DNA from 3 places in the Pantoea deleyi genome. Region 3 is predicted to be linked to each of the others. Evidence: predicted binding sites of a transcription regulator. Region 3 holds the regulator's gene; each other region holds the start of a gene.
The links. Region 3 encodes PurR, which represses purine synthesis genes. Its sites were predicted from a motif close to CANGCAAACGTTTGCNTG; they were not measured.
Positions count from the first base shown of each region.

Region 1: a site for PurR is predicted at 3,356-3,373, ahead of J1C59_RS07420 (NCS2 family permease). Genes of this name have one in related genera too.
Region 2: a site for PurR is predicted at 4,661-4,678, ahead of serA (phosphoglycerate dehydrogenase). Genes of this name have one in related genera too.

Region 1 covers NZ_CP071405.1:1,591,085-1,598,684, forward strand. The annotation lists gene J1C59_RS07400 (D-lyxose/D-mannose isomerase) at 1-653, shown strand, start outside; gene J1C59_RS07405 (AraC family transcriptional regulator) at 671-1,561, opposite strand; gene J1C59_RS07410 (SDR family oxidoreductase) at 1,694-2,425, shown strand; gene J1C59_RS07415 (response regulator) at 2,459-3,202, opposite strand; gene J1C59_RS07420 (NCS2 family permease) at 3,625-4,923, shown strand; gene J1C59_RS07425 (AMP nucleosidase) at 6,373-7,600, opposite strand, start outside.
Region 2 covers NZ_CP071405.1:782,223-789,822, forward strand. The annotation lists gene fbaA (class II fructose-bisphosphate aldolase) at 1-22, shown strand, start outside; gene mscS (small-conductance mechanosensitive channel MscS) at 203-1,084, shown strand; gene argO (arginine exporter ArgO) at 1,208-1,831, shown strand; gene J1C59_RS03825 (oxidative stress defense protein) at 1,977-2,702, shown strand; gene J1C59_RS03830 (LysR family transcriptional regulator ArgP) at 2,732-3,637, opposite strand; gene rpiA (ribose-5-phosphate isomerase RpiA) at 3,819-4,478, shown strand; gene serA (phosphoglycerate dehydrogenase) at 4,758-5,996, shown strand; gene J1C59_RS03845 (5-formyltetrahydrofolate cyclo-ligase) at 6,147-6,740, opposite strand; RNA gene ssrS (6S RNA) at 6,818-7,001, opposite strand; gene zapA (cell division protein ZapA) at 7,042-7,371, opposite strand; gene J1C59_RS03860 (YecA/YgfB family protein) at 7,542-7,600, shown strand, end outside.
Region 3 covers NZ_CP071405.1:2,176,211-2,183,810, forward strand. The annotation lists gene gloA (lactoylglutathione lyase) at 1-149, shown strand, start outside; gene rnt (ribonuclease T) at 270-938, shown strand; gene J1C59_RS10225 (Grx4 family monothiol glutaredoxin) at 980-1,315, opposite strand; gene J1C59_RS10230 (C40 family peptidase) at 1,681-2,478, shown strand; gene cydH (cytochrome bd-I oxidase subunit CydH) at 2,527-2,616, opposite strand; gene purR (HTH-type transcriptional repressor PurR) at 2,899-3,924, shown strand; gene punR (DNA-binding transcriptional activator PunR) at 3,921-4,826, opposite strand; gene punC (purine nucleoside transporter PunC) at 4,934-6,136, shown strand; gene cfa (cyclopropane fatty acyl phospholipid synthase) at 6,437-7,585, shown strand.

The DNA.
Region 1 (7,600 bases), 590 kb from region 3:
AACAGACCCGCGAGTTTTTTCGGCAGCAGGATGTCCATCTGCCGCCGTGGGCCGACTATGGACTGAGCCAGTGGCGCACCCGCGATCCGGAGGCGATGCAGGAGATTCTGGCGCTGCGGCTGGGCTGGGATCTCACCAGTTTTGGCGCGGACGATTTTCTGCAGACCGGACTGACGCTGTTTACCCTGCGCAACGGTTCGCCGGGTGGACGCCCCTGGCATAAACCCTATGCCGAGAAGATCATGCACGTCCGCGAAGGGCAGCTCACGCCGATGCATTACCATCCGCGCAAGATGGAGGACATTATCAACCGCGGCGGCGGGAATCTGATCGTCGAACTGCACAACCGGCAAGGGAAAGGGCTGGCGGACTCGCCGGTGGTGGTGTCGCTGGACGGGCAGCGGCAGACACATGCGGCCGGTTCACAGCTGCGGCTCTCGCCGGGGGAGAGCGTGACGCTGGAGGCGGGCGTCTGGCACAGTTTCTGGGGAGAGCGCGGCTACGGCGACGTGCTGGTGGGCGAGGTGTCGATGCCCAACGATGACGAAAATGACAACGTCTTTCTGACGCCGCTGGCCCGTTTTAATCCGCTGGACGAGGATGAAGCGCCGCGCTGGCTGCTCTGTAATGACTATTCGCACGGTTTTTTTTAAGCCGACCGGCGAAGGGCTTATCGGGGCGCAGTTGTGTCGTTCGGACTGACTGTTCTGACGCTGCGGGCAGGTGGCAGCCCGAACAGGCGCGTATATTCCCGCGTGAACTGCGTCAGGCTCTGATAACCCACATCCGCTGCCACGGCGGCGACGTTACCCGGGCGCAGCGCCAGGGCTTTGCGCGCCGCATAGAGCCTGAGCTGTTTCTGGTACTGCAAGGGAGAAAGGCCGGTGCTGGCGCGAAAGCCGCGATGAAAAGCAGAGAGACTCATGCCCGCGATCGCCGCCAGTTCTTCCATGCGGCAGGCGGTGGCGTAGTGAGTTTGCAGCCAGAGCAGTGCCTTACGACTCTTCGTGAAGTGGCCGTTCACCTCTGCCGCCTGGCGCAGCAGGTCGCCCTGAGATTCCTGTAACAGCCGAAAGAGGATTTCCCGCTCCACCAGCGGGGCCATCACCCGCAACTCATCCGGTTTTGCCAGCAGGCGAACCATCCGCAGCCAGGCATCCGCCAGCGCATCCTCCACCTTATTGACGGCGATGCCGTGCGTTAGCGTGGAGGGGGAATGTGCAGGCATCTGCTGAAGCAGATCGCGGATGGTCGCGAAATCGAGTGTCAGACGTACGGCCAGATAGGGGGACGCTTGACTGGCCCCGGTGATTTCACCCGTGGCGGGCAGATCGCACGACGCGGTAAAGCTCTCTCCTGCGCAATAGCGAATTGACTGATTGCCCACTTGAAGCCTTTTCTCACCCTGGAGGATCAGGCTGACGAACGGCGGGTAGATCGCTGGTGGCAGGGCGATCGACTGACTGACGCGATAAAGATCCACACGCGGAATCGCGGTTGCCGTCAGGTCATCCGCCACATGGGTCAGTACCGCATCTCTTAACGCTTCAAGCCGGGTCATATCAGGTCTCCCCGGCACGCATGCCCAAAAGGTGAAAAGCAGGAACAGGCAAATATTAGGCAGGATTGCAGCCGCCGTGCAATCCGCCGAGGAGTACGCTGGCTTTCTGAATGCTTATGGCCGGGAGAAGAGATGAACATTAATGAGTCCGTGATCATGATTACCGGCGCCTCGTCGGGAATCGGGGAAGCCACCGCGCGGGCAGCGTTGGAGGCGGGTGCGCGGGTGATCTTACTGGCGCGGCGCAAAGCGCGTCTGGATGCTTTGGCCGGGGCATCCACGAACGCGTTGCCGGTCACCTGCGATGTGACACGGTCTGATCAGATCGATCATGCCGTCAGGCTGGGTGTGGCACGCTTTGGCCGGATCGATGTGCTCATCAATAATGCCGGGCAGGGGCTCTATGCGGCGGTGGAAGAGATCGCTATTCCGCAGTTCAGGGCGCTACTCGATCTGAATCTGGTTGCCCCGCTGATGATGATGCAGGCCGTGATCCCTGTGATGCGGCGGCAGGGCGCGGGGTGCATTATCAACATCAGTTCCGGGGCGACGCTGGCGACCTATCCGGGTTCGGCCGCCTACACCAGCTCCAGGGCAGGGCTTAACGGTCTCTCTGATGTGGCCAGGCTGGAGCTGGCCGACGTCGGAATTACGGTGTCTGCCCTTTATCCGTTTATGACCGACACGGAATTTTATCAGTCTGTATCAGCAGGGCAGGATGCAGCGAGGACACAGGCGCAGCAGGGGGCTGGCCTCGCGCATTCCCCCGACCGGGTCGCGGAAAAGATCCTGAAAGTGATCGAAAGCGGGGAGGCGCATGCCGATCTGGTGCCGCGCGCCTGGGGTGGAACGCTTGAGGAATAACGACGGGCCCGTTGCGTTCAGGTCCGCGCTGATTCAGGCGATCTGGCTGGCGCGCGGCGCAATCTCCGGCCTGACCACATCAGCCGAAAAGACATAGCCCAGCCCGCGAATCGTGCGGATCAGATCCGGCTGATGGGGATTGGTTTCGATTTTCCGCCGCAGCCGCATGATCAGCACATCGATGGTGCGGTCAAACACATCAAGGCTCTCGCTATGGGTCAGCTCCAGCAGCTGATCGCGGGTGAGCACCTTGCGGGCGTGACGAACCAGCGCCCGCAGCAGGCTGTATTCGCCCTGCGTCAGCGGCACCAGTTCACGCTGCGGATTAAACAGCTGACAGCGCCCGTCATCCAGTTGCCAGCCGCCAAACCGCCAGCCTGTCTGCCCGGGATCGGCCAGCGACGTCCGCTCGCTGCGGCGCAGGGCCGCTCTGGCACGCGCCACAACCACGCGGGGATTAAAGGGCTTCGCGATGTAGTCATCCGCGCCCATCTCCAGGCCCACGACCATCTCTGCTTCCGATCCCATGCCGGTCAGCATAATCACCAGCAGCTCCGGCCGCTGCCGGTGAAGCTCCTGCAGCACCAGCAGCCCGTTGGTGTCGGGCAGCATCATATCCAGCATCACCAGCGAAATGTCCGGGTGGTCGCTGAGCATCGCCAGCGCCTCACGTCCCTGATGGCAGCGGTAAACCGTCATCAGATGTTCACTTAACGCATCCTGCAGGACATCGCAGACGGCAGGATCATCATCCACCACCAAAATCGCTGGCTTCATGGCGCGGCCTCAATGTTGCGAAAGAGTTAATTCAGGAGTCTACACAGGCCAGAAAAGGTTGCTCAGGGAGCGTGCTGAAACGTGACCAGCTTCGCCTGTGAGAGTGCAGAAGCGTGCGCTGACGCAGAGTTTTCCGGGGGGGCTCATCCGCCGCAGGAAAACGATTGCGCAGGAACGGTGCATTGCACCATAATCGCGCCTCGTTTTGGCTCGGAATTGTCTCAGGCTTCTCCGGCCCTGCCAGGTAATCGATTGCGTCGGAAGATGGCATGGCAATTGCTTTTGGCAGTGGGTTAGTCACGGATGTCAGGCGATATCGGCTTGTCAGTATGCAGCGGCCGCTCTCCCTTTCCCGGAAACAGAATAATCAGCATGCAAACCCCTTTGGCAAGAGAGACGGCTGTCTCCTGTATCGAGAGATGATGATGTTAGAAAAACTATTCAAACTCAAAGCGCACAACACCACGGTCCGGACCGAAATTATCGCCGGGATCACCACCTTCCTGGCGATGGCGTATATTCTGTTTGTGAACCCGAGCATTCTGGGCGCGACCGGCATGGATAAGGGCGCGGTATTTGTCGCCACCTGCCTGGCAGCGGCGATTGGCTGTGTGCTGATGGGCCTGATCGCCAACTACCCGATTGCGCTGGCACCGGGCATGGGGCTGAACGCGTTTTTCACCTACACCGTAGTGCTGCATATGGGCTACACGTGGCAGGTTGCACTGGGTGCCGTATTCCTTTCGGCAGTGATCTTCTTTGCGATGTCGCTGTTCAAAATCCGTGAGTGGATTATTACCAGTATTCCGCTGCCGTTGCGCGCCGGGATTGGCGCGGGTATCGGGCTGTTTCTGGCGATTATCGCGCTGGAAGGCGCGGGCATTGTTGTTGATAACCCGGCAACGCTGGTGGGCATTGGCGATCTGACCAAACCGGGTCCGCTGCTGGCGATGCTGGGCTTCATCGTCATCGTGGTGCTGGAAGCGCGTCGCGTAACCGGTGCGGTGCTGATCGGTATCCTGCTGGTCACCTTTATTTCGATGGGCATCGGCCTGACGCCGTTTGCCGGCGTCTTCTCTGCGCCGCCGTCGATTGCGCCAACCTTTATGCAGCTCGATATCGCAGGTGCGTTCAACGTCGGTCTGGTCAGCGTGATTTTTGCCTTCCTGTTCGTGGACGTGTTCGATAACACCGGTACGCTGCTGGGCGTGACCAAACGTGCCGGACTGGCGGATGAGCAGGGTAACGTGCCAAAGATGGGCCGTGCGCTGATTGCTGACAGTGCGGCTGCGCTGTTTGGTTCACTGCTGGGCACCTCGACCACCACCAGTTATGTGGAATCGGCGGCGGGCGTGAGTGCGGGTGGCCGGACCGGCCTGACGGCGATCGTGGTCGCTGTACTGTTCCTGCTGGCGCTGTTTTTCTCGCCGCTGGCGTCAAGCGTACCGGTCTATGCCACCGCGCCTGCGCTGCTGTTTGTGGCGGTGCTGATGGCATCAGGTCTGGCCGAGATTGACTGGAAAGATATCACCACCGCCGCGCCGGTTACCGTGACGGCGCTGACCATGCCGCTGACCTATTCAATCGCAAACGGCATCGCGTTTGGTTTCATCACCTGGACGCTGGTGAAGCTGCTGAGCGGTCGCGCGAAAGAGGTGAATGCAGCGCTGGTGATCCTGTCGATTCTGTTCGTGATTAAGCTGGGATGGCTGAGTGCCTGATGGTTGCCTTAAGGCAGGGCGGGGTGTTTAGCGGGTTTCGAATAGCAGGTTTCTGGATAGCAGCGGGTGTGCGCTGAGCGGGTTTCGCCCGCCAGGCGTCGGGGAGTGTTCGCTGCGCGAAGGAGCGGTGGTTTTACGCTGACCGGTTTCGCCCGCCAGGCATCGGGGAGTTTCAGTTTGCCCGTGCGGGCGGACGCGTTAAGGGGCGGACGCCCGCCCCTTAACAATCCCGGCGTCCGGCTGCCTTCGCGCCCCGCTTCGCGGGGTGCCCTCGTCACGCCCTGCGGCCTGCGGACCGTCCGGACTCGCCATCCCTGGCTCGCGCCGTCCTTTCGCCGACGTCCTGTCGGCGCATCCTGGCCTCCGGTTGTTCCTCAGCGCTGCGGACGCCTCTGACAGACCGTCGCCGGTAAATTTGTTGCCGGTTGCTGGCATTGCAGGCCGCTGGTGTCGGGGAATACCAGGCTGGGTGCAGCGCAGGGTGGCTTCACTTTACATCGTGCTGGCGCTGAATAGTTTTCGCATGGCTGCGGGTGTGCGCTGAGCGGGTTTAGCCCGCCAGGCGAGGGAGTGTTCGCTGCGCGAATGGGGCGGTAGTTTTACGCTGACCGGTTTCGCCCGCCAGGCGGTTGGGAGTTTCAGGTTGCCTGTCCAGGCGGACGCGTCAGGGGGCGGACGCCCGCCCCTTAACAATCCCGGCGTCCGGCTGCCTGCGCGCCCCGCTTCGCGGGGTGCCCTCGTCACACCCTGCGACCAGCGGACCGGCCGGACGCGCCATCCCTGGCTCGCGCCGTCCTGTCGGCGCATCCTGGCCTCCGGTTGTTCCTCAGCGCTTCGGATGCCTCTCACCAACCCCGGCCTGTGATTTCTTTGTGTTAACTCTGGTGCTGTGTTGTCTGCTGAACTGAAAGCCAAAGCCAAAGCCAAAGCTAATCACGGAATCTTACCGCTACAATCTCAGTGCCCGAAGAAGACGTGATTACCGCGGATAGGGTGTAAGGCCTTTCTGACTGCTGAGCCTGAAGTCAGAGGCAATCCTGAAAACCCACAGCGATAACGTGCCAACAAAGAAAGAAGAGATAACAGCGAGGGGTCAGGGAGGCCATCTGAACCGCTGAGCGGATGAGGGATTTCAGGACGAGCGACAGGGATGTCGCGAAGAGGCGGGTTCGCGCCAGGGATGGCGCGTCCTGCCGGTCCGTCAGAAATCCGGAAGAAGCGAAGGGACCGCGAAGCGGCGGTGAGGCAGGCCGGAGCGCGGGGACAAGGGGCGCGGCGACTGGCGCCCCTTGTCGGTCGCCTGCAGAGGCGATACTGAAACTGCCCAACTGCTCAGGCGAACGGAACCCCTCTCAGCGCCCGTTCGCGCAGCGAACAATCCCTGGCATCAGCTCTGCTGCCAGCCCGTTTGCGCAGCGAACAAAACTCCCCGAGCCAGCGGCGATACACCTAGCGGAAAGGCGGCTCATTAAACGTCCGCAACTTACGCGAATGCAGCTTATCGCCTTCGGCGCGCAGCAGCTCAACCGCATGGATGCCAATCTGCAGATGCTCCGAAATCGCGCCCTCATAGAACCGGTTTGCCTGACCCGGCAGCTTGATCTCGCCGTGCAGCGGCTTATCTGAAACGCACAGCAGCGTGCCGTAAGGCACACGGAACCGATAGCCCTGGGCGGCGATGGTGGCGCTCTCCATATCGACCGCGACCGCGCGGCTCAGGTTAAAGCGCAGCGCCGACGCCGAGTAGCGCAGCTCCCAGTTACGATCATCCGTGGTGACCACGGTGCCGGTACGCAGCCGCTGCTTCACCTCTTCGCCTGGCATGTTGCTCACCGCTTTGGTGGCGTCATAGAGCGCGCGCTGCACTTCGGCGATGCTTGGCACCGGGATATCAGGCGGAAGCACGCTGTCGAGTACGTGATCGTCACGCAGATAGGCGTGGGCCAGCACATAATCACCAATCCGCTGGCTCTCGCGCAGGCCGCCGCAGTGACCAATCATCAGCCACGCGTGCGGACGCATGACGGCCAGATGGTCGCAGATGGTTTTGGCATTCGACGGGCCGACACCGATATTAATCAGCGTGATGCCGCGACGATTCGGTGAGGTGAGATGCCAGGCAGGCATCTGGTGCTTCTTCCAGGCCAGATCCAGGAGCATCGACTCGCTGTCGGCAGTGTCGGCGGTCAGCACCACATCACCGGCACAGGCCAGGCTGTCGTACGGGGTATTGGGATCGCGTACCTGCTCAATCGCCCAGCGCACGAACTCATCCACATAACGGGTGTAGTTGGTGAACAGCACAAACGGCTGGAAGTGCTCTACGCTGGTGCCGGTGTAGTGACGCAGACGGGCCAGCGAGAAGTCGGTGCGCAGCGCGTCGAAGTGCGACAGCGGGAACTGGGCATCTGCGTGAAACAGGCCATCGGTCGTCTCATCGCCAATCTGTGACAGCTCGGTGGTCGGAAAATGGCGCGCAATACCGGCGCTCATGGTGCGGTCCAGGGAGAGATCGGAACCGTCGATCACATAAGGATAGGGGATCTCCTGGCTGGATGGCACCACGTCAATCTCCAGCTGATACTCCTTCTCCAGCATCTGAAGCTGTTCCGCGATGTAGTGACGCAGCAGCGCCGGACGGGTGATGGTGGTGCTGTAACTGCCGGTATGAGTAAAG
Region 2 (7,600 bases), 1.4 Mb from region 3:
TAACGCTGTCGACGTTCTGTAACGGATAACCGTTACCGTACAAAAAAGGCCCGAAAGGGCCTTTTTTTATGCGTTAAACGCGCCGGAAGCCGGGGGGATTTGGCACTTCAACGGATAATTGATTACCCTTGTTCACAGGGTGTCGGATTACATCTGGCAGTTTTGTCATTCCCCGATGGGAATCTAACAACAGGGCTTATTAATGGAAGAGTTACACGTCGTCGACGGCATCAATAACGCGGGCAACTGGCTGATACGGAATCAGGCGCTGATCCTCAGCTACGCCGTCAATATCGTTGCGGCCATCGCCATTCTTATCGTCGGGATGATCATCGCCCGTATTATCTCTAACACCGTCAATCGCCTGCTGCGCGCCCGTCACATCGACGCGACGGTCGCGGATTTCCTCTCTGCACTGGTGCGCTACGGCGTGATCGCCTTTACGCTGATCGCCGCGCTGGGACGCATTGGCGTCCAGACCGCCTCGGTGATCGCCGTGCTGGGTGCCGCTGGTCTGGCCGTGGGTCTGGCGCTGCAGGGATCGCTCTCAAACCTGGCGGCCGGTGTGCTGCTGGTGACCTTCCGTCCGTTCCGGACCGGCGAGTTTGTCGATCTGGGTGGCGTCATGGGCACCGTCCTGCAGGTGCAGATCTTCTCCACCACGCTGCGTACCGCAGATGGCAAAATCGTGGTGGTGCCTAACGGCAAGATCATCAGTGGCAACATCGTCAACTTCTCGCGCGAACCGGTTCGCCGCAATGAATTTATCATTGGCGTCGCCTATGATGCGGACGTGGATGAAGTAATCGCCTTACTGCAGCAGGTTGTCGAAGCCGATAGCCGCGTACTGAAAGATAAAGGTATCCAGATCGGCCTGAACGAGCTGGCCGCTTCCTCCCTGAACTTCGTGGTGCGCTGCTGGAGCAACAGCGGAGACCTGCAGAATGTCTACTGGGACCTGATGAAGAACTTCAAGCGGGCGCTGGATGAGAAAGGCATCGGCATTCCTTATCCGCAGATGGATGTGCATCTGCACACCAACCGTCAGCCGGAGGCTGCTTCGGCCGGGGCACAGCCGCAGTAATCTTTTCTGGGCGGCTGCGGTCGCCCATTAATTCTGCTAATCGCAGATTAAATCTTTCAATTTCCGCTTATTATCCTCTCTCTTTATACTTCATCGCATTCGATCCTGTGAGGAAGTTATCCCGTGTTATCTCTCTATTTTCAGGGGCTTGCCCTGGGTGCTGCGCTGATCCTGCCGCTGGGTCCGCAGAACGCGTTTGTGATGAACCAGGGCGTGAAGCGCCAGTATCATCTGATGACGGCGGCGCTCTGCTCGCTGAGCGATATCCTGCTGATCTGCGGCGGTATCTTTGGCGGCAGCGCACTGCTGAACCAGTCGCCGCTGCTGCTGATGGCGATCACCTGGGCGGGCGTCGCCTTTCTGCTGTGGTATGGCTGGGGCGCGCTGCGCAGTGCTTTTCGCGGCGACGCCGATCTGGCGGAGGGTGAGCCGTTAAAGCCGGGCCGCGGGCGGATTATCGCGACGCTGCTGGCGGTCACCTGGCTCAATCCGCACGTCTACCTGGATACTTTCGTGGTGCTGGGCAGCCTGGGCGGTCAGCTGCCGACCGCCACGGCGCGTCAGTGGTTCGCGCTGGGAACCATCAGCGCATCGGTTCTGTGGTTCTTCGGTCTGGCGCTGCTGGCGGCGTGGCTCTCTCCACGACTGCGCACGGTGAAAGCACAGCGCATCATTAATCTGCTGGTCGGCGCGGTCATGTGGTTTATTGCGCTGCAGCTGGCCCGTCAGGGCATCGCCGGTTTTTGATCCCACTCCGGGATCCGTGCCGGTAATTGCCGCATGACGGGCGAACTTTTGCCATAATGACCACTCAAAGCATGGCGCATACCGATGCGCTGCTGGGCTTCGCCGGTTAGAAGCCGTCAAAATGACCTTTTCAAGGAGGACTTTCATGAAACTGAAAGCATTGGCTCTGGCCGCAATCATGAGCGCCGGGGCACTGCCTGGCGTACAGGCTGATGAGTTACCAAACGGGCCCCACGTGGTGACCTCAGGCAAGGCAACAGTCGATGCCCGTCCCGATATCGCCACGCTCTCTATCGTGGTGAACGTCTCATCCAAAGACGCCGCGGATGCGAAAAAGCAGGCGGACAGCCGGGTTGCACAATATTTCGATTTTCTTCAGAAAAACGGCATTGAGAAGAAAGATATCGATGCCGCTAACCTGAGCACCCAGCCTGAGTATGACTACACCAAAGAGGGAAAATCGGTGCTGAAAGGCTACCGTGCCGTCCGTCAGGTGCAGGTCACGCTGCGTCAGCTGGATAAGCTGAACGATCTGCTGGATGGGGCGCTGAAGTCCGGTCTGAACGAGGTTCGCAGCGTCGAGTTAGGCGTGGCTAACCCGGAGAGCTATAAAGAGCAGGCGCGTAAAGCGGCGATTCAGAATGCGACCCGGCAGGCCTCTCAGCTGGCGGAAGGATTCAACGCGAAGCTGGGCCCGATCTACAGCATCCGCTATCAGGTGGCTAACTATCAGCCTATGCCGATGAACCGTATGTATAAAGCAGCGGCGGCGCCAGAGACCTCTGCGCAGGAGACCTACGATCAGCAGAGCATCAACTTTGACGACCAGGTCGATGTGGTGTTTGAGATCAAGCCCAACGCGGCACAATAAAAAAACGGGGCGGATGCCCCGTTTTTGTTTCAGGCGGCGACCTCATCCTGCCGCAGCACCCGATGTCCATGCGCAATCAGCGCATCGGTCACCCGACGCATCAACCGGCTTTCAGGCGCAAACCGGTGCCAGTAGAGCATCCGGCGCTGATAGAGGCCTGGCGTCAGATCGATTAACTCTCCGCTCGCCAGTTCACGCTCAATCTGCAGATGCGGGATCATACAGCAGGTCGAACCCTGTCGCGCCATCTGCACAAAGGCCTCCGAGGAGTTCACGATGTGGCAGGGCACGCTGCCGGGTGACAGGTCAAAGTTCTGCTGCAGAAAGGCCTGATGCATATCGTCAAGGTGGTCAAACGCCACCGCAGGCGCCTTCAGCAGGGCAGAGCGGGTGACACCGTTGGGGAAGAAACGATCGGCGAAGTCGCGTGACGCCACGAACAGGTAGTCGAGCGCGCCAAGCTGATCGACCAGGCAACTGGGCAGAGGCTGCGGCTGGATACTGACCGCGCCCACCACTTCACCGCGACGCAGGCGCTCCTGCGTGCGGGTTTCATCTTCGACCTGCAGGTTCAGGCGTACCGGCGAATCTGCCAGCACATCCTTCAGCGCAGGCAGCAGCCAGGTCGCCAGACTGTCGGCGTTGACCGCCAGCGACAGCAGCAGCGGCGTGGTGCCACTGTTCTCATCGCCCAGCCACTCCTCTTCCAGCAGCTCCACCTGGTGCAGTAACGCCAGCAGTTTCTGCCCCTGCTCGGTGGGGCGTGGCGGCACGGTACGCACCAGCAGCGGCTGACCAAACAGGTTCTCCAGCTGCTTGATGCGCTGTGACACCGCCGACTGGGTGATACACAGTTTCTGTGCGGCACGCTCAAACCCGCGTTCGCGGATCACTGAATCCAGCGCCTGAAGCGTTCGATAATCCGGGCGTTTCATTCTTGTTTTCTCTCCTTCAGGGTGGACGTCACTATGCCACAGAAGTGTCACCGGTGATGGCTCACTTGTTTTTGTGGGCTGGCTTCCAAACCGATAAATCCACGTCGGTCAGCCGCGCATTTTCAGCAAGCCTTGTTTTATACTACGCGCACTTCGTTGTCGCACAGGTTTTAAACATACCATGACCCAGGATGAACTGAAAAAAGCCGTTGGCTGGGCTGCACTTGAGTACGTGCAGCCAGGCACCATTGTTGGCGTAGGCACCGGATCGACCGCGTCCCACTTTATCGATGCGCTTGCCACGGTCAGACATCAGATCGACGGCGCCGTCTCCAGCTCCGATGCCTCAACCCAGAAGCTGAAAAGCCTGGGCATTCAGGTGTTTGATCTGAACGAGGTTGACCAGCTTTCGGTCTATGTTGATGGCGCGGATGAGATCAACCCACAGATGCAGATGATCAAAGGCGGCGGGGCGGCTCTGACGCGGGAGAAAATCGTGGCCGCGGTGGCGCAGACCTTTATCTGCATCGCAGACGCCTCTAAAGAGGTGGATATCCTGGGCCGTTTTCCGCTGCCGGTTGAGGTCATCCCGATGGCGCGCAGCTATGTGGCGCGTGAGCTGGTGAAAATGGGCGGCCTGCCGGAGTATCGTCAGAACGTGGTCACCGACAACGGCAACATTATTCTCGACGTGCATAATCTGCGCATTCTCGACCCGGTCGAACTGGAAAAAACCATCAATGCGCTGCCGGGTGTAGTGACCGTCGGCCTTTTTGCCGCGCGCGGTGCCGATATTGCGCTGATTGGCGGACCGGATGGGGTGAAAACCATCAAAAGATGATCTGGCCGGCGTCATTCCGGCGCCGGTTATTTCTGCCTGCAAATCATCTTTTCTCGCCTGGATGAAATTTGGTGACTTATGTCACATAACCGTCATCCGCAGCGGGTTCGTTCTCTCTTCAACGCCCACCTCATGATTTTGTCCGGCAATGTGCTGCCGTCAGCCGTTGCCGTGCTGGCCTGCGGGCAATCGTTTGTATTGCCGGACGCGATTTTTTTGATATTTTGACAGAAGGCTGGCTTATGGTAGTCCTCATTGAACGCTGAATAGGATCGGGAAATGGCAAAGGTATCACTGGAAAAAGATAAGATTAAGTTCCTGCTGGTGGAAGGTGTCCATCAGAGTGCGCTGGATAACCTGCGGGCAGCAGGCTACACCAACATCGAATTCCACAAGGGCGCACTGGACTCCGACGCATTAAAAGCATCGATCCGCGATGCGCATTTCATTGGTATCCGTTCCCGCTCCCAGCTTACTGAAGAGATTTTTGCCGCAGCTGAAAAGCTGGTCGCCGTAGGGTGTTTCTGTATTGGTACCAACCAGGTAGATCTGGACGCTGCGGCCAGCCGCGGGATCCCGGTATTCAACGCGCCGTTCTCCAATACCCGCTCGGTAGCGGAACTGGTGATTGGTGAAATGCTGCTGATGCTGCGCGGCATCCCGGAAGCGAACGCGAAAGCTCACCGTGGCATCTGGAACAAGAATGCCAAAGGGTCGTTTGAAGCACGCGGTAAGAAGCTGGGTATCATCGGTTACGGTCACATCGGTATGCAGCTCGGCGTGCTGGCGGAAAGCCTGGGGATGCACGTCTTCTTCTACGACATTGAAAACAAGCTGCCGCTGGGTAACGCCACCCAGGTTCGTCATCTGGCCGATCTGCTTAACATGAGCGATGTTGTCAGCCTGCACGTACCGGAAACGCTCTCCACGCAGGATATGATTGGTGCAGAGCAGCTGGCACAGATGAAGCCAGGTGCACTGCTGATTAACGCCTCACGCGGTACAGTGGTCGATATCCCGGCGCTGTGCGACGCGCTGGCCAGCAAGCAGGTAGGTGGCGCAGCCATCGACGTCTTCCCGGTCGAGCCGGCGACTAACAGCGATCCTTTCATCTCTCCGCTGAGCGAGTTCGATAACGTGATCCTGACCCCGCACATTGGCGGCTCGACGGAAGAAGCGCAGGAGAACATCGGGATTGAAGTGGCGGGCAAGCTGGCGAAATACTCCGACAACGGCTCAACCCTGTCGGCGGTAAATTTCCCGGAGGTGTCGCTGCCGATCCACGGTATCAGCGCCAGTCGTCTGCTGCACATCCACGAGAACCGTCCGGGCGTGCTGACGGCCATCAACCAGATTTTTGCGGAGCAGGGCATCAACATTGCCGCGCAGTATCTGCAGACGTCGCCATTTATGGGGTATGTGGTGATCGACATCGATGCGGAGCCGGAAGTGGCGGACAAAGCCCTGCAGCTGATGAAGGCCATTCCGGGCACCATCCGCGCCCGCCTGCTTTACTAAGCCGTTCAGGCAGGAGGTGGCGCCAGGTCGCGCCACTTCATGTCGTCAGCAACGTCAGGCTCAGGCTGCTTTGCGGCTGAGCCTGTTCCCTTCGTACTGCACGCTTCACTGCTGCCCGATCGGGTTTTCAGCCACCTGAAAAGGGCGCTGCTACTCCCACTGCCAGAGCGTTGACGGCGTGATAATAGCGGGCAGAGGCACATCCCATTCTGCCACCGGCAAACCCTCCACCTGCTGACAGTCGTGCGCCACACCCACAGGCAGAAAGCCATGCTGCCGCCACTGCTGCAGCGTGCGATCGTAGAAGCCGCCGCCCATCCCCAGCCGCTGCCCGTGGCGATCGAATGCAACCAGCGGTACCAGCATCAGATCCAGCTGATCCAGCGTGATCAGCTGCCGGATATCCAACGGCGGTTCCGGGATGCCCAGCCTGTTCGTTATCAACGGGGTATCGGGCGTATAGCGTAAAAACAGTAAATGACCGGGAGAGAAAGGGTGTAACACCGGCAGGCAGACCGTCTTCTTCAGGTGCCAGAGCCGGGCGATCAGTGGCCGGGTATTGAGTTCGCCATCGACGGAGAGGAACAGCGCAACGGTGTCAGCCGCCGAGAGGGGCGCAAAGTTCAGGGCGAGTTCAGCGAGCTGTTCCGCCGCCTGAGCCTGCTGCTCATCGGTCAGAGCACGCCGCAGGTGGCGGACCTGCTGACGAATCGCCTGACGTTGTGTCATGGAAGGTTCTGACATGATTTCCCCGCCGGATAAGTCGCTGAGCAGCCACTATAACATGTCGGTCGGGGGAAAAAAGCAGGACGAAAAGAAGGGAGATCTCCGAGATGCCGCCGTAGGCTGTAACCCTTGAACCCTTGGTTCAAGGTGAACATGCCGTCGTAACCATCAGGCTTCTCGGACGAACCGAGCATGCACACAGGTTACAGAGCGTCACATTCTGTTTTTTCGAAATATCGGCTCAGGGGACTGGCCCACTTGCAAACATCTCAGAGAAAATTTACCTCACCGTTGCCTGACGTGGCGCAACCATGAAGTTTTATTCGAACTTCGCACCTTCACGTTCGGAGATGCGGACCTGCTCAACCAGTGCCTGTTCAATCGTCTGCTGCAACATACGGATGCGCTGTTCCATATTAGCAGCATAATCGCGCGTTTTCACTTTCTCCTGCGCCAGCTCGTGGCAGACGTTTAACGCGGCAATGAACACCAGTTGTTCTGTATTTGTGACTCTAGTGCGAACTTTCAGATCTTGCAACCGTTGATTGAGATCTTCAGCCGCGCTATTGAGCGCATCTTGCTGCTCTGGCGGACAATTCACTCTCAACGAACGACCAAAAATTTGTAAATCTACCGGTTGTGCAGACATGCCACCTTCCTGACTGATTCCTTCGCTCGCAACTCCCTTAGCAGTCAATGGCTTGGGAGGCGGGCAACTATATAGACCCACGAAATAAGATACAACCCCTTTTCTGGAAACCTTGAGGCAGCTAGTGGTAGCATAACACGAACTTATTCTGCCAACGACGATGAAAACTTATGTCCTTACAGAACGCAACCCCCGATTACAACGCGCTTGCCGCCGTACTCTCCCAGCA
Region 3 (7,600 bases):
AACGCATCCGCAACGATGGCGGCAAGGTCACGCGTGAAGCCGGCCCGGTTAAAGGTGGCTCCACCATTATCGCCTTTGTCGAAGATCCCGATGGTTACAAAATCGAGCTGATCGAAAACAAAGATGCCGGTAAAGGCCTGGGCAACTAAACCTGCCTGTCAGCCTGCCCGACCGGGCGGGCTGAATCCCCTTCTCTGCGCTTCATCTGCTGCACCCGGCCCCGTTTTTTGCCATAATGCGCGCTGCCCTTTTTCTGCAGCGAGATCCTGATGTCTGAATCGAATTCCCCTAATGCACTCAATCAACGCTTCCGTGGCTTCTACCCGGTGGTGATCGACGTCGAAACCGCAGGTTTCAATGCGCAGACCGATGCGTTACTGGAAATTGCCGCTATCACGCTGAAAATGGATGAAGAGGGCTGGATTGGGATTGATCAGACGCTGCACTTTAACGTCGAACCCTTTGCCGGATCGCTACTGCATCCGGAAGCCCTGGCCTTTACCGGCATCGATCCCAGCAATCCCCTGCGGGGCGCGGTCAGCGAGTATGAGGCGCTGCACGCTATCTTCAAGATGGTACGTAAAGGGATCAAGGAGAGCGGCTGCAACCGCGCCATTATGGTGGCGCACAACGCCACATTCGACCTGAACTTTATGTCTGCCGCGGCGGAACGGGCCAGCCTGAAACGCAATCCGTTTCATCCGTTCGCCACCTTTGACACCGCCGCCCTGAGCGGACTGGTGCTGGGTCAGACCGTGCTGGCGAAAGCCTGTATTGCGGCGGGAATGGCGTTTGACAGTACGCAGGCGCACTCTGCGCTCTACGACACGCAGCAGACGGCGACCCTGTTCTGCGAGCTGGTTAACCGCTGGAAACGCCTGGGCGGCTGGCCACTGCCCTTTGCCGGTGAGGCTGCTGAAGCCGGGGAAACGGCGTAAGCCTGCACAACGAAAAAGGCCGACGTGATGTCGGCCTTTTTTTATTCTGCTTCTTTAAATTTTTCTGCGGTCTCTTTAATCAGCGACTGCAGTTCGCCGCGCTGCAGCATCTCAACGATGATGTCGCAACCGCCGACCAGTTCGCCATCCACCCACAGCTGCGGGAAGGTAGGCCAGTTAGCGTATTTCGGCAGCTCGGCACGAATATCCGGGTTCTGCAGAATATCCACGTAAGCAAACCGCTCACCACAGGCTGACAGCGCCTGCACCGCCTGCGCAGAGAAACCGCAGCTAGGCAGTTTCGGGGAACCTTTCATGTACAGCAGGATCGGATTTTCTGCGATCTGGCGCTGAATTTTTTCTACAGTACTCATAATTGCCTTCCTTAATTCGCGACTTCGTGTTTGTTTATTGTAGCGACTTCGCAGCTGGACTGAAAACGAGATTTTGCCTGCTGCCCGCCTGAATAGCCATCCTGGTTAAGTTAAGCCGCAATGCGTCACGTTTCCTGATGATTAACAGTGGGTAACAGATTAATAATTCGTAATAAATTTGCTGATATAAGATGCTGAAAATGTTCATTTTCAACACAATTTCAGCGGTTACAAAGATTAATAATAAAAGACCTTACAGTTTTCAAAAGAACTGGACTAGAATGGCCTGGGCGCTGATCCTCGATCAGATTAATCTCAACTTTGTCACGGTGCGTAGTGGCCATGACAACTTAACTCATTAACGGACTATGCGTTTAATCATTACGCTTTTCATGCTGGCTTTTGCGCAACTGTTTTTCAACACCGCCGCTGCGTCGCCTCACGCGCCGGTGAACGTGAGTGCGCATAAAGCAGAGAAAAAGAGTGCGCGCGACGATGAGCGTCGCAAGCGTCGCCCCGTCAAAACGGTCTCCAAAAAACCGCGTGTCACGCCTGTTCAGAAACTTAAAACGAAAAAACAGAAAAAAGCTGAACTCACCGCGACCCAGACACCTGCTAAGAAGACCTCGCTTAAAACCGCCCGCATCAGCAAGAATCACGACAAGAAACGTTATGGTCATCAGCGTACGCTGAAAACCGCCGACGCCGACACCCGCGAAACCGGCACCATTAAAATGAGCAAATCTCACCGCCAGCGTTACCAGAAGGCGCGTGAAACGGCGATGACCAAACTGATGGGCCAGCTGGGTAAACCCTACCAGTGGGGGGGAACCTCGCCACACACCGGTTTCGACTGCAGCGGCCTGGTCTGGTACGCCTATAAGGATCTGGTGAAATTCAAAATCCCGCGTACCGCCAACGAGATGTATCACCTGCGTGACGCCGCGCCAATCAAGCGTGAGTCGCTGGAGAAAGGCGATCTGGTCTTCTTCCGCATCAATGGCCGCGGCACCGCCGACCATGTCGGCGTCTACCTGGGCGATGGCAAGTTTATTCAGTCGCCACGCACCGGTAAAGATATCCAGATCAGCGCGTTAGGGGAAGATTACTGGCAGCGCCACTACATCGGCGCCCGCCGGGTGATGACGCCAAAAACCATCCGCTGAGCCACACGACAGAAAGAAAAAAGCCGGGACAATCCCGGCTTTTTTTTATCAGTGCAGAATGGCAGTAAAACTAAAGGCCACAATCATCAGCAGACAGCCGACGGCGGTCATTAAGGCCAGTTTGAGGTCAGTACTCACAGCTTGTTCCTTAGTCACACAGTTTACAGGGTTATTCCATTTTCCCACACGACCCGGTAAAAATCTCGTTTTATCCGCCCAGCCTTGTTAGAATCCCGCCTTTGTTGCGCAACGCGCGCAACTCTGATTCCGTTTGCGCATCTTTTCAGGCGGTTTTTCCTCCGCCTGCGGTCAGATTACCGGCCAGGAACGCTGCATTTTTGCGGAAAAAACCCTGAGCAGACGCAAACGTTTAACACTACGCTTATCAGAGAGTTAGATAAGCACCGGAGTCCGATTTTCATGGCAACAATTAAAGATGTGGCAAAACGCGCTGGCGTCTCCACGACCACCGTTTCGCACGTCATCAATAAAACCCGCTTTGTGGCTGAAGAGACGCGCGAAGCGGTCTGGCAGGCGATCAAGGAACTGCACTACTCACCCAGCGCCGTGGCACGCAGCCTGAAAGTGAACCACACGCGCACGCTGGGGCTGCTGGCCACCTCAAGCGAAGCCCCCTACTTTGCTGAAATCATCGAAGCCGTCGAGAATCACTGCTTCGATAAGGGCTACACGCTGATTCTGGGCAATGCGCACAACGATCTGCAAAAGCAGCGTGCCTATCTCAGCATGATGGCGCAGAAGCGCGTGGATGGCCTGCTGGTGATGTGCTCCGAATACCCGGACGATCTGCTGCAGATGCTGGAAGAGAACCGCAACATCCCGATGGTAGTGATGGACTGGGGCGAATCCCGCGCCGACTTCACCGACACGGTGCTGGATAACGCCTTCCAGGGTGGCTATCTGGCCGGCCGCTATCTGATCGAACGCGGACACCGTGATATTGGCGCGATCCCCGGCCAGATGGAGCGCAATACCGGCGGCGGCCGCCATGCCGGTTTCCTGAAGGCGCTGGAAGAGGCGAACATTCAGCCGCGCGCGGAATGGATCGTGCAGGGTGACTTCGAGCCGGAGTCAGGCTATCAGGCGATGCAGCAGATCCTGTCGCAGAAGCAGCGCCCCACGGCGGTGTTCTGTGGCGGTGACATCATGGCGATGGGGGCGATTTGCGCCGCCGACGAGATGGGGTTGCGCGTGCCTCAGGATATTTCGGTGATCGGGTATGATAACGTGCGCAACGCCCGCTATTTCGCGCCAGCCCTGACCACGGTTCATCAGCCCAAGGCCCAGCTGGGTGAGAAGGCGCTGGATATGCTGCTGGACCGCATCACCAGCAAACGTGAAGTGTCGCAGACCATCGAGGTTCACCCGACGCTGATCGAACGCCGCTCCGTGGCCGATGGTCCGTTCCGCGACTACCGTCGTTAATCTTCGCTTAACCACTCCTGATTAAGCGTCTGCGCATCGCCCAGATAGCTGAGCAACCAGCCTGTCGCCGGTGATGCGCGATCTTCTGCCCAGCTGACGCAGCAGGGACTGTCCGGAAAGGGAACCGGCAGCGTCAGTTCGGCCAGTTCGCCGCTGTCGAGCAGCGGCCTGGCCAGATGGCCCGGCACCATCGCCACACACAAGCCCGCCTGCACACACTCCAGCCCGGTCTGCCACTCCGGCACCACCAGCCTGCGCTGATTATCCAGCGTCCACGTCATGCGGCGCGGCAGCGCCCGCGAGGTATCTTCCAGCACCAGCGACGGCCAGCTGCGCAGCGTATCGTCATCGATCTGGCTCGCCTGCGTCAGCGGATGATCGGGCGCGACCACGCAGCGCCAGTTGAGCGTGCCCATATCGCGGAAGGCAAAACGCCCCCCTACCGGTATCGCCTGGGTCGCGCCAATCGCGATCTCCACCCGCCCGTCGGCCAGCGCATCCCAGACGCCATTGAACACCTCATAACTGATGCTCAGCTCCATATCCGGAAAGTGACGATAGAAATCTTTGACCAGCTGGCGGGTGCGCTGAGGCTTGGCGATGCGGTCAACGGCGATGCTCAGCTGGCCGCGCCAGCCATTTGCCAGCTGCTGACACTGTCGGCGGGTGGCGAGCATTTTTTTGATGACGCTGCGCCCTTCGCGGACGAAATGTTCCCCTGCCGGGGTCAATACCACTTCCCGATGCTGACGCTCGAACAGCGGCACCGCCAGCCAGGTCTCCAGCTGACGCACAGTATAGCTGATGGCAGAGGGCACCCGATGCAACTCCTGCGCGGCCGCGCTGAAGCTGCCGCCGCGCGCCACGGCGTCAACCACCTCTAATGCATATTCGGACCACATAATCTGCCTTCAAAATTTTTAACAGCAATCGGCAAATATTAGCGTTTCACAGCGGCAAACGCACCTTTTACACTCTGCCGCGTTCATCCTGCAAAAATGAGAATCAGATGTTATCGAATAAAGGATTTATGCCCTATCTTGCCCTGCTGAGTATGCTGGGCTTTCTGGCCACGGATATGTACCTGCCCGCCTTCGGAGCGATGCAGCAGAGCTTTAATACCTCGCCCGGCCTGATCAGCGCCAGTATGAGTCTCTTTCTGGCCGGCTTTGCCTGTGGCCAGCTCTTCTGGGGGCCGCTGTCGGACCGCATTGGCCGCAAGCCGGTGCTGCTGGCCGGTCTGACGCTGTTTGCCGTCGGCTGCGCCGGGATGCTGTGGGTCAGCGATATCGCCCTGATGCTGGCGCTGCGCTTTGTTCAGGCGATTGGCGTCTGTGCCGCTGCCGTGAGCTGGCAGGCGCTGGTGGTGGACCGCTACCCTGCCGCGCGGGCCAGCAAAGTCTTTGCCACTATCATGCCGCTGGTCGCCCTCTCTCCGGCGCTGGCGCCGCTGCTGGGTGCCTGGCTGATCGGCCACTTCCACTGGCGTTCGATTTTCCTGGTGCTGACGCTGATTGCGGTCGCGCTGATCCTCGTAACCCTGCGCCTGCCCGGCGTGCGCAAAGCGGCGGAAGCGAAAGGGTCTCAGCCCGGCTTCTTTACGCTACTGAAATCACGCATCTACAGTGGCAATGTGCTGATCTACTCCGCCTGCTCTGCCAGCTTTTTCGCGTGGCTGACCGGTTCCCCCTTTATCCTGGCGGATCTGGGCCTTTCGCCCGCTGATATCGGCCTGAGCTATGTGCCACAGACGCTCGCCTTTCTGATTGGCGGATTTGGCTGCCGTGCCCTGCTTAACCGCTTCAACGGCGCACAGCTCCTGCCCGCGCTGCTGGGGATTTACAGCCTGAGCATCCTGGCGCTGTTTGCCGTGGCGCTTTCAGGCAGTAGCACTCTGGCCGGTCTGATGGTGCCGTTCTGCGGCATGGCGCTGGCAAACGGTGCGATTTATCCGATTGTGGTCGCCAGTGCCCTGATGCCGTTCCCGCACGCGACCGGGAAAGCGGCCGCGCTGCAGAACACGCTGCAGCTGGGACTCTGCTTCGCCGCCAGCCTGGCGGTGTCGGCCGGATTAACCCAGCCTCTGTTTACCACTACCCTGATCATGACGGTGACGATCCTGCTCGCGCTGTTCGGTTACGTCATGCAGCGTGTCGCAAGCGCACAAACGGTTGTTGCCTCCTCTCAGCCTGCCTGCCAGGATAATCAGTAACGCACTGACTTTTTAGTTAGCCTCCTAACAATAAGTCATTGAACATTGACCCGCGTGAGAATATACTCATCCGGGTCAATTAATATCTGACAAATCAAAAACATAATAACGTAGTAACTTGATTGGCAGCCTGTTGCCGGGACGGTATCTGCACGCGTTATTCTTACCTTTTCCGCCCTGCCACAGGCTATTCCAGTCCTCTGTACCACACAGATAACCGGTGTGCGGAGTCATCCGTTACGTTTCTCAATGCCTGAAATTCATTGGTCAGGCTCAGACTGGACAGGTGGTGGAAAAGCTATGAGTTCATCTTATGCAGAAGCAGTAAGCCCCGAAGAGAATCCCTGGTATCACATCGTTCATGAGCTGCTGGAAAAGGCGGATGTTGACATTAACGGTACACGCTCCTGGGATATTCAGGTCACCCATCCCGGTTTCTATAAGCGTGTCCTGCAGGAGGGGTCACTCGGGCTCGGTGAGAGCTATATGGATGGCTGGTGGACGTGCGATCGGCTGGATATGTTCTTCCATCGCGTACTTAAGCACAGACTGGATCAGCAGCTTCCGCATCACTTCAAAGATACGCTGCGCATTGCCGCCGCGCGCTTAACCAATCTGCAGTCCAGAAAACGGGCCTGGATTGTCGGCAAAGAGCATTACGACCTGGGTAACGATCTCTTCTCCCTGATGCTCGACCCCTATATGCAGTACTCCTGCGGCTACTGGAAAGAGGCCACGACGCTGGCGGCCGCTCAGGAGGCCAAGCTGGATATGATCTGCCGTAAGCTGGCGCTGAAGCCGGGGATGTCGCTGCTGGATATCGGCTGTGGCTGGGGTGGGCTGGCGGAGTTTGCCGCACGGCATTATGGCGTCAGCGTGCAGGGCGTGACCATCTCCGCTGAACAGCAGAAGCTGGCGCAGCAGCGCTGTAGCGGCCTGGACGTCACGATTCTGTTGCAGGATTATCGCGACCTCAACGCGCAGTTTGACCGCATCGTATCGGTGGGGATGTTCGAGCATGTCGGCCCGAAAAACTACGCCACCTACTTCGATGTGGTCGATCGCAACCTGAAACCGGACGGGCTTTTTCTGCTGCACACCATCGGCGCGATCAAAACGGATATGCGCGTCGATCCCTGGATCGACAAATATATCTTCCCCAACGGCTGCCTGCCTTCGGTGCGTCACGTCGCGGAGGCCAGCGAACCCCATTTTGTGCTGGAAGACTGGCACAACTTCGGAGCCGATTACGACAGAACCCTGATGGCCTGGCATGAGCGCTTTTTGCAGGCCTGGCCGGAGCTGGCTGACAGCTACGGCGAACGCTTTAAACGGATGTTCACCTACTACCTCAACGCCTGCGCGGGTGCCTTCCGGGCGCGTGATATTCAGCTGTGGCAGATTGTTTTCAGTCGTGGCGTGGAGGGGGGATTACGGGTCGCGCGCTAGCCTCCGGCTGTCTGC